Regions from separate parts of the Cellulomonas sp. NPDC089187 genome, predicted to be linked through region 2. Evidence: predicted binding sites of a transcription regulator. Region 2 holds the regulator's gene; the other holds the start of a gene.
What was found. Region 2 encodes Rex, which represses fermentation and respiration genes when NADH is low (regulators of the CRP and FNR family bind a similar motif). Its sites were predicted from a motif close to CTTGTGAANNNNTTCACAAG; they were not measured.

Region 1 (4,918 bases), on a different contig from region 2:
CGACGTCGGCATTGCCGAGCAGCACGCCCTGACCACCGCCGCCGGGATGGCCTACGCCGGACTGCACCCGGTGGTGGCGCTCTACGCGACGTTCCTCAACCGGGCCTTCGATCAACTGCTGATGGACGCCGCCCTGCACCGTGCCGGGATCACGGTCGTGCTGGACCGGGCGGGCATCACCGGCGACGACGGCCCGAGCCACTACGGCATGTGGGATCTGGCCATGCTCGGCCTGGTGCCCGGTCTGCGATTGGCCGCGCCCCGGGACGGCGACACCCTGCGCCGAGCCCTGACCGAGGCGGTGTCGGTCGATGACGCCCCCACCGTGCTGCGCTACCCCAAGGGTGCTCTGCCCGAGCCGGTGCCCGCCGTCGACACGGTGGACGGCCTGGACATCCTGTTCCGACGCCCCGGGCCCGACCCGCTGTTGATCGTCGCCGTCGGTGCGCTGGCGCCGATGGCGCTGGAGGTCGCGGCGGAGCTGGACCGGGGTGTGACGGTGGTCGACCCGCGCTGGGTGCTGCCGGTGCCCGACACGCTGGTGCGGCTGGCGGGGGAGCACGCCGAGGTCGCGGTGATCGAGGACGGGCTGCGGGACGGCGGGATCGGGTCGGCGGTGGCGCTCGCCGTGCGCGATGTGCCGGTGCGGGCCTTCGGGCTGCCGAAGGAGTTCCTGGCGCACGGGACGCGGGCGCAGGTGTTGGCGGCGGCGGGCCTGACCGCTCCTTCGATCCTCGGGGCGCTGCGCCGCCGATGATCGCCGTGACCCACCCGGACGAGAGGTCGGGGCGCGACACCGGATGCGGCGGTCACGATGAGGACGGTCAGCGAGACACCTGGAGGTCGGTCAAGCCGGCCAGGGGGCGCAGGTCGGTCACCGGGGTGTCGATCAGTCCGAGGTGGCGTAGCTCGCGCAGTCCGGACAGCGGACGGAGATCCGTGACCGCGGTGCCGTGCAGGGTGAGACAACGCAGCTCGGTCAGCCCCGCGAGCGGTGCGAGATCATCGACGCGGGTGTCCTCTAACGACAGACGGCGCAGTCGGCTCAGCCCGGCGAGCGGGGTCAGATCGCGGACACCGGTCCGGTCTGCCCGGAGCTCGGTCAGGGCGGCCGATCCGGACAGTGGTGACAAGTCGTCGACTGCGGTGTCCTCGATCAGCAGGGTGCGCAACTGCGGGAGGTGGGCCACCGGCGCGAGATCACGGATGTTCGTCCGCTCCAGCCACAGCACCTCCAGCTGACGCAGGCCGATGATCGGACTCAGGTCCGCGACCCGGCTGCCCATCAGCTGGAGGCTGCGGAGTCGATGCAGGGCGGCCACCGGTGCGATGTCCTCGACCGCAGTCTCGATCACCGACAACGTCTCGAGTCCGATGAGCGGCTGGATGCCGTCCAGCGTCGTGACCGGTCCGTAGTCGGCGATCAGAGTCCGGACATCGGATGGAGTCCCGGCCTCCGCCACGGCGCGGGCGATCCGTTCGTCGAGGAAGGTGCTCATGGCCGCGGCCACTCCTGCCCGGTCAGTCGCGCGCTGTCGCTGTTGAGTCGATGCGGCGTGTCCACCGACTCCCGCGTCTCGCCCGGAGACCGGTCCGCCAGCACGTTCGCGGTGCCGACTGTGGAGGTGTCCAGCCCGAACACGTCGGAGAGTGCGGCGGTCAGCTCGTCGTGGTGGTCGCTCACGCCGCCATCCCGCCCTACCCTTCACCGGGATCCTGGCGTCGCTGAGGCAGACGCTGATCGTCGGGTCGGTGCTGTGCGCGGTGGCGACCAGCTTGCCGGTGATGGTGGTCGTCCGCGGACCGGAAGTGCTGTCCAGCGCGATGCTCCCGCTCGGGATCGGTCTGCTCCGGCGGGAGTGGCGGTAGGCCGACGGTCGGGAACCGTCGGTGCGATGGCGCTGGCGGCGGCGGATCTGGACCGGGGTGTGACGGTGGTCGACCCGCGCTGGGTGCTCCCGGTGCCCGACGCGCTGGTGCGGCTGGGCGGCCGGACTGACCGCGGACGCGATCGGCCACGCGCTGCGCCTATGACATCATCCCCGGCGTGACAGCGTTCGAGTCTCTGGACGCCACGATTCCGCTCCTGGTCGCCGCTGCGCCGTCGAGCACACTGGTGGGCAAGCGGGTGCTCCGATGGGGCCCGGCGGAGGACGGATCGGCTGCGAGCTCAGCTTCCAGCTCTACCAGCGAGGGACCGGGACCAGGTCGGTACCCGTCATCCCGAACGTGGCGATCATCTCGAAGGACCTGGCCTCCTGGCGGCGTGCGGCGGGGTTGCCCCCGCGCAGAGGGCTTGTGCTCGGTTGCCCGCTGGGGCTGCTGTCCCCGCGCGCCCAGGGCAACGTCTGGGAGATCGGGGAGGCGAACCGCGCGGCATCGGCGGCCGACATCCTCCGCACCATGGACGAGGTCTTCCGACCGTTGGTCGAGCTGCTGCGCGACCCGGGCCGTGCCTGTCAGCGCCTGGCGGAGGGCTTGTGGACCGTCGCGCCGCATGCGCCGGAGTGGTTGGCGAAGCCCCAGTGGAGTATCTGCTCTGCTTCGGGAGGGCAGATCTCCTTCCCGCGCTCGTGGCCCGGGCGGAGCGCGTGCCCCAGTTCCGGCGGGAGTGGCGGCAGGACGACAGTCGGGAACCGTGGGTCCGGTTGGCGCGTCGCGCCTGTTGTCAAGCGCCTGTCGTGCGCGGTGGGTCGTCGCCCCCGGAGCCGCGGATCGTGCGGTGATCGGTCCCTCGCGCGGGTCGGCGTGAGCGGCTTCACAGGGCGGTATGTCGCGCTCGGGACAGAGGTCCCAAGACATCCCATGACCTCGTGAATACGTTCACTAGTACCGACCCAAGCGAGGGAGCTCTCACATGGCCACCACCGCAGTACCCCAGACCGGCGCCGACGCCACCGCGGGCGCCTGGGACGGGTTCGTCACCGGCCCCTGGTGCGACGGCATCGACGTCCGCGACTTCATCCAGCGCAACTACACGCCGTACACCGGCGACGCGTCGTTCCTCGCCGGACCGACCGAGCGCACCACCGGGATCTGGTCGAAGCTGTCCGGGATGTTCCCGGAGGAGCGCGCCAAGGGCGTCTACGACATCGACAACCACACTCCCTCGACCATCACCTCGCACGCCCCGGGCTACATCACCGAGGACCAGGAGCTGATCGTCGGTCTGCAGACCGATGCCCCGCTCAAGCGCGCCATGATCCCCAACGGTGGCTGGCGGATGGTCGTCAAGTCCCTGCAGACCTACGGCTACGACGTGGACCCGCAGGTCGACAAGATCTTCAGCGAGTACCGCAAGACGCACAACGACGGCGTCTTCGACGTGTACCCGCCCAACGTGCGCGCCGCGCGCTCCTCGCACATCATCACCGGTCTGCCGGACGCCTACGGCCGTGGCCGGATCATCGGTGACTACCGTCGCGTCGCCCTGTACGGCGTGGACGCCCTGATCGAGGCCAAGCGCATGGAGCGCCACGAGCTCGACATGGAGCGCTCGGTCGAGGACGTCATCCGCGACCGCGAGGAGAACGCCGAGCAGATCAAGGCGCTCAACGAGCTGAAGCAGATGGCAGCCTCCTACGGCTACGACATCTCCGGCCCGGCCACCACCGCCCGCGAGGCGATCCAGTGGCTGTACTTCGGCTACCTGGCCGCGGTGAAGGAGCAGAACGGCGCCGCGATGTCGCTGGGCCGCACCTCGACCTTCCTGGACGTGTACCTCCAGCGCGACCTGGAGAACGGCACCATCACCGAGGAGTTCGCGCAGGAGCTGATCGACGACTTCGTCATCAAGCTGCGGATCGTGCGCTTCCTGCGGACCCCGGAGTACGACGAGCTGTTCTCCGGCGACCCGACCTGGGTGACCGAGTCCATCGCGGGTATCGGTGAGGACGGGCGGCCGCTGGTCACCAAGTCGTCCTTCCGCTTCCTGCAGACCCTGTACAACATCGGCCCGGCACCGGAGCCGAACCTGACCGTGCTGTGGAGCCACCGCCTGCCCGAGGGCTTCAAGCGGTTCTGCGCGCAGGTCTCGATCGACACCTCGGCGATCCAGTACGAGTCCGACGAGCTCATCCGCACCTCCTGGGGCGACGACGCGGCGATCGCCTGCTGCGTGTCTCCGATGCGGGTCGGCAAGCAGATGCAGTTCTTCGGTGCCCGGGTGAACATCGCCAAGGCCCTGCTGTACGCGATCAACGGTGGCCGCGACGAGGTCTCCGGCAAGCAGGTCGCCCCGGTGACCGCCCCGGTGACCGGTGACGTGCTGGACTACGACGACGTGTACGCGAAGTACGACGTGCTGCTCGACTGGCTGGCCGAGACCTACGTCGACGCGCTGAACTGCGTCCACTACATGCACGACAAGTACGCCTACGAGCGCATCGAGATGGCCCTGCACGACAAGGAGATCCTGCGGACCATGGCCTGCGGCATCGCCGGTCTGTCCGTGGTCGCCGACTCGCTGTCCGCGATCAAGTACGCCAAGGTCACCCCGGTCCGCGACGAGGACGGTCTGGTCACCGACTACGTGGTGGAGGGCGACTTCCCCAAGTACGGCAACGACGACGACCGCGCTGACGACATCGCGGTCAACCTGGTCAAGTCCTTCATGGAGAAGATCCGTCGCCAGAAGACCTACCGGAACGCACTGCACACCCAGTCGGTGCTGACCATCACCTCGAACGTCGTCTACGGCAAGGCCACCGGGAACACCCCGGACGGTCGCCGGGCCGGTGAGCCCTTCGCCCCGGGTGCGAACCCGATGAACGGGCGGGACTCGCACGGCATGCTCGCCTCGGCGATGTCGGTGGCCAAGCTGCCGTACTCCGAGTCGATGGACGGCATCTCGCTGACCAGCACCGTGGTTCCCTCGGGTCTGGGCCGCGACCGCGACGAGCAGATCACCAACCTGGTC
Region 2 (4,918 bases):
GGACGAGCGTCTGGTCGCGGAGGCCGGGGCCTGGCACCGCTCCACCGGGGACGCGGCGATGACTCGGCTGTTGGACGACGGGGTGGAGTTCGATGCCGTCTTCGGTCTGAACGACGCGGTGGCCCTCGGTGCGATGCACGCCCTGCGCCTGCGTGGCCGCTCGGTGCCGGAGGACGTGCTGGTGATCGGGTTCGACGACATCGAGGAGGCGTCCTACTCCGCGCCGACGCTCACCTCGGTCGCACCAGGTCTGGAGCAGATCGCCCGGACCGCGGTGCGGTACCTGCTGGAACGGATCGAGGGCAGCGCCCCCGACGGTCCACGCCAGGTGGTGACGGACTTCGCCCTGGTTCCGCGCCAGTCCACTAGTGCCTGACCCACCCCGACCCACCCTGACCCACCCGCCCCCAGCCGCACCGCCGGACCGCACCGGACCGCCGAGTTCGGTGGATCCGAGCCGAGTTCGGTTGCGGCGCAGACGACCTCGCGACCGCACCACCGAACTCGGCGCGGTGCGAGGCGGACCGGGCGCGGGGTCAGAGTGTCCGGGTCAGGACCAGGTCGCGCTCGGTGCGGGCACCGACGGTGAAGGTGCGCTCACCGGCGACCTCGAACCCGTGCCGCCGGTAGAACGCCTGGGCGCGCGCATTTTGGCCGTTCACCCCGAGCACGACCGCGGGCGCACCGCTCGCGCGGGCGGCGTCCAGGGTGGCGGTCATCAGTCGGCCGGCGACCCCGGTGCCCTGAGCGGCGGGTATCAGGTAGCACTTGGACAGGTAGGCGGTGCCCGGCACCGCACCCAGATCCTGATCCAGCGGCTCGCCGATCAGGGTCAGTGTGTAGCCGATCAGCGCCCCCTCGTGCTCCGCGACCAGGACCAGATGCCCCGGGGTGCGCAGATGCTCGGCGAAGTGCGCCGCGGTGAGATGTCCGGCGATGAAGGTCTGCTGGTCGGCGTTCGGCATGTCCGGCGGGCACGCCAGCGGGAAGGTGGCGGCCGCGAGCTCTGCCACCGCGTGCGCCTCAGCGGTCAGCGCTGGCCGGATGACCAGCTGGCCCGGTCGGATCGTCTGCGTGGACCCGGTCGCCGGGGAGTCGGCCTGGACCGGCACTGGACCACCCCTGTCCGTCATCGTCCCCACCGGCTGCGGATGGTCCGGCGCAGGGTCCGCGCGATCAGCGCCAGTGCCCAGATCGAGCCCGCTGCGGTCGCCGCGTCCACCCCGCGTCGGGTCCGGGCCCGACGGTTGCGGAACTCGCGCATCGGCCAGCCGACCTCTGCCGCGTGCCGTCGCAGCCGGGCGTCCGGGTTGATCGCGCAGGGGAATCCGACCTCGGACAGCACGGGCACGTCATTCGCCGAGTCGCCGTAGGCGAAGGACTGGCTCAGATCCAGTCCCTCGCGCTCGGCGAGCGTCCGGACGCCCTCAGCCTTGGCCTGGCCGTGCATCATGTCGCCGACCAGCCGTCCGGTGTAGAACCCGTCGGTGTGCTCGGCGACGGTCCCCAGCGCGCCGGTGGCCCCCAGCCGACGGGCGATCAGGTCGCCGATCTCGACCGGGGTGGCGGTGACCAGCCAGACCTGGTGTCCGGCGCTCAGGTGCTGGTCCAACAATCGCTGGGTGCCCGGGAAGATCCGCAGGGCGAGCACCTCGTCGTAGATGTCCTCGGCGATGGTGAGTACCTCGGCCACCGAACGTCCGCGCATGATGCTCAGCGCCCGGTCGCGCACCTCAGCGATCTGCGCCTTGTTCTCACCGAAGGCGAGGTAGCGCATCTGGTGCAGCGCGAACCGCACGATGTCGCTGGTCTTGAAGAACCCGCGCCGGTAGAGACCGACCCCCAGGTGGAACGCGCTCGCGCCCCGGATGATCGTGTTGTCGACGTCAAAGAACGCCGCGACCCGGGCGTCTGGTCCGTGCTGTGCAGCCAGATCTGCCGCGACCTGCCCGGATGCTCGCCCCTTGGCCGTCGTGGCATCGACGGGTCGGGGCTCGGTGGGCTCGGGCACCCGGCCACTGTAGCCATGCGGCCTAGGCTCGTCCTGTGCCCACCGCCGACAGTCGCGTCACGCTCTTCACCCGTCAGGGGTGCCACCTGTGCGAGTCCGCCCGTGCCGTGCTCCGGGAGGTCTGCGGTGACGACTGGCACGAGGTCGACGTCGACCTGCCCGATGCCCTGACCGGTGACGGTCGACCGGCGGGATCGGCCTACGGGGAGCTGCTGCCGGTGCTGGAGGTGGACGGTCGGCGGGCCGGGTACTGGCAGATCGACACAGATCTGCTCGTCGCAGCCCTGCAACGGTCGTCGAAGCCCTAACCTGGGACCGTGCGCCCGCTGCCGTCGACCACTGTCGCCCGACTGCCGGGATACCTGCGCTCGCTCGGCGGTCTCGCGTCGGAGGGGGCACACACGGTGTCCTCCGACCAGCTCGCCGACCTGGTGGGAGCGTCCCCGGCCCAACTGCGCAAGGACCTGTCCTACCTGGGTGCCGGTGGGCGTCGAGGCGTGGGGTACGAGGTCGACAGTCTGCGCCGTCAGATCGCCCAGGTGCTCGGGATGACCGAGGAGCGCCGACTGGTCATCGTCGGCATCGGTAACCTCGGGCACGCGCTGGCCACCTACTCCGGGTTCGCCGACCGTAGCTTCGAGCTGGTCGGGTTGGTCGACACCGACCCGGCTGTGGTGGGCACCACCGTCGCCGGTCACGTGGTGCGGCATGCGACGGAGCTGGAGAAGGTCGTCGCCGACGGGCAGGCCACCATCGCGATCCTGGCCACGCCCGCGTCGGCCGCGCAGCAGACCGCGGACCGCCTGGTCGCTGCCGGTGTGTCCGGCATTTTGAACTTCGCCCCGCGCACGGTCCGGGTGCCCGATGACGTCGAGGTGCGCGAGGTGGATCTGGGCTCGGAGTTGCAGATCGTGGCCTTCCACGCGCGGCGGCTCAGCGCCGAGAGCTGACGCCTGGGACAGCGCGAGGGCCCGGCCACGGCAGGGGATGTGCGTGGCCGGGCCCTCGCGGGTCCGTGCGGGGTGGGTGCCGGCGGCGGCTGGGCTCGCCAGCACCCACTCCCGGGAAGGGTCAGCCCTTGATGGCGGAGACCTCGAGCGCGATGTTCACCTTGTCGGAGACCAGCACGCCGCCGGTCTCGAGGGCCGCGTTCCAGGTCAGGTCGAAGTCCTTGCGGGAGATCGGCAGGGTGGCGGAGAAGCCGGCGCGCTGGTTGCCGAACGGGTCGGTGGCGGCACCGCCGAACTCGACGGCCAGGTCGACGGACTTGGTCACGCCGTGGATGGTCAGGTCGCCGGTGACGATGTAGTCCTCGCCGTCCGCCTTGACCGCGGTGGAGGTGAAGGTCCACTCGCCGAACTTCTCCACATCGAAGAAGTCGCCGCTCTTGAGGTGGCCGTCGCGGCCCGCGTCACCGGTGGTGATGGTGGACGGGTCCAGGGTGGCGGTGACGGCGGAGACCTCGAGGTCCTCGCCGACGGTGATCGCGCCACCGGTCACGGCGACGGTGCCCCGCACCTTGGAGATGCCGGCGTGGCGCACGGTGAAGGAGGCCTCGGTGTGCGACGGGTCGATGTTCCAGGTGCCGGCGACCAGGCCGGTGGGCAGAGCGGTCATGATGTCCATCCTCGTTAGTTGAAGCGTCAATCGCTGATAGTTGAGATTTCTACTACAGTGGACGCGAGGATGCAAGAGGACGTGCGAGAGGATGGTCCGGTGACCGACGTGAAGTGGCTCAGTGACGACGAGCAGGGCTGGTGGCGCGCTTATCGCGACGGCACCGCGCGTCTGCTGGACGTCCTCGGGCACGAGCTGGAGCGGGACACCGGCCTGTCGCTGGGCGAGTACGAGGTGCTGGTGCGGCTGTCCGAGGCGCCCGAGCGCACGCTGCGGATGTCCGAGCTGGCCGGTGAGCTGGCTCACTCGCGCAGCCGCCTGACCCACACGATCCGCCGGATGGAGAACGCCGGACTGGTCGAACGCACCCCCTGCGCACAGGACGCCCGCGGGGTGAACTGCACGATGACCCCCGCCGGTCACCAGCGCCTGGTGGCGGCCGCACCCTCGCATGTGACCTCCGTGCGCACCTACCTGGTCGACGCGCTGACGACCGAGCAGATGCGCGCGCTGGGCGAGGCGATGGCCGCCGTCGGAGCCGCGCTGAACGAGTCCGCGGCGGACGAGTAGGCGCGAGCACCCAGAACGGTTTGCGAGACTGACGCCATGGTCACCACCACCGTCCATCTGATGCGGCACGGAGAAGTGCACAACCCGGAGGGTCTGCTCTACGGCCGCCTGCCCGGCTACCACCTCTCCGAGCGCGGTGTGGCGATGGCGCAGATGGTGGCCGACCACCTGGCCGCCAAGGGCGGGATCACGGTGCTCTACGCCTCACCGCTGCAACGCGCGCAGGAGACCGCCGCGCCGATCGCCAGCGCCCTCGGGTTGGAGATCCGCACCGACGAGCGCCTGATCGAGGCAGCGAACCACTTTGAGGGCATGACCTTTGGGGTCGGCGACGGCTCGCTGCGTCATCCCCGGCACTGGCCGAAGCTGATCAACCCGTTCCGGCCCTCCTGGGGTGAGCCCTACACCGAACAGGTCGCCCGGATGGTCGCCGTCGTCGAGCAGGCCCGGGACGAGGCGCGCGGGCACGAGGCCGTCCTGGTCAGCCACCAGCTGCCGGTGTGGATCACCCGCCTGGCGTTGGAGAACCGGCGGCTGTGGCACGACCCGCGTCGTCGCCAGTGCTCGCTCGCCTCCCTGACCAGCATCACCTACGAGGACGACCGGCTGGTCGGCATCGGGTACTCCGAGCCCGCCGCCGACCTGCTGCCCGGTGCCTCGGCGGTGGCCGGCGCATGACCCCCCGGATCAGCCGCCGGGCTGTCGCCAGCGCACTCGCCG

Region 1: the regulator Rex is predicted to act here: its motif matches at 2,811-2,830, upstream of pflB (formate C-acetyltransferase).

The regions. Positions count from the first base shown of each region.
Region 1 covers NZ_JBFBHI010000001.1:465,120-470,037, reverse strand. The annotation lists gene AB0N78_RS02260 (1-deoxy-D-xylulose-5-phosphate synthase) at 1-757, shown strand, start outside; gene AB0N78_RS02255 (leucine-rich repeat domain-containing protein) at 825-1,499, opposite strand; gene AB0N78_RS02250 (hypothetical protein) at 1,496-1,684, opposite strand; gene pflB (formate C-acetyltransferase) at 2,858-4,918, shown strand, end outside.
Region 2 covers NZ_JBFBHI010000003.1:493,945-498,862, reverse strand. The annotation lists gene AB0N78_RS10635 (LacI family DNA-binding transcriptional regulator) at 1-376, shown strand, start outside; gene AB0N78_RS10630 (GNAT family N-acetyltransferase) at 537-1,112, opposite strand; gene AB0N78_RS10625 (HAD-IB family hydrolase) at 1,130-2,011, opposite strand; gene AB0N78_RS10620 (glutaredoxin family protein) at 2,047-2,319, shown strand; gene AB0N78_RS10615 (redox-sensing transcriptional repressor Rex) at 2,329-2,961, shown strand; gene AB0N78_RS10610 (YceI family protein) at 3,083-3,628, opposite strand; gene AB0N78_RS10605 (MarR family transcriptional regulator) at 3,728-4,198, shown strand; gene AB0N78_RS10600 (histidine phosphatase family protein) at 4,235-4,876, shown strand; gene AB0N78_RS10595 (TlpA disulfide reductase family protein) at 4,873-4,918, shown strand, end outside.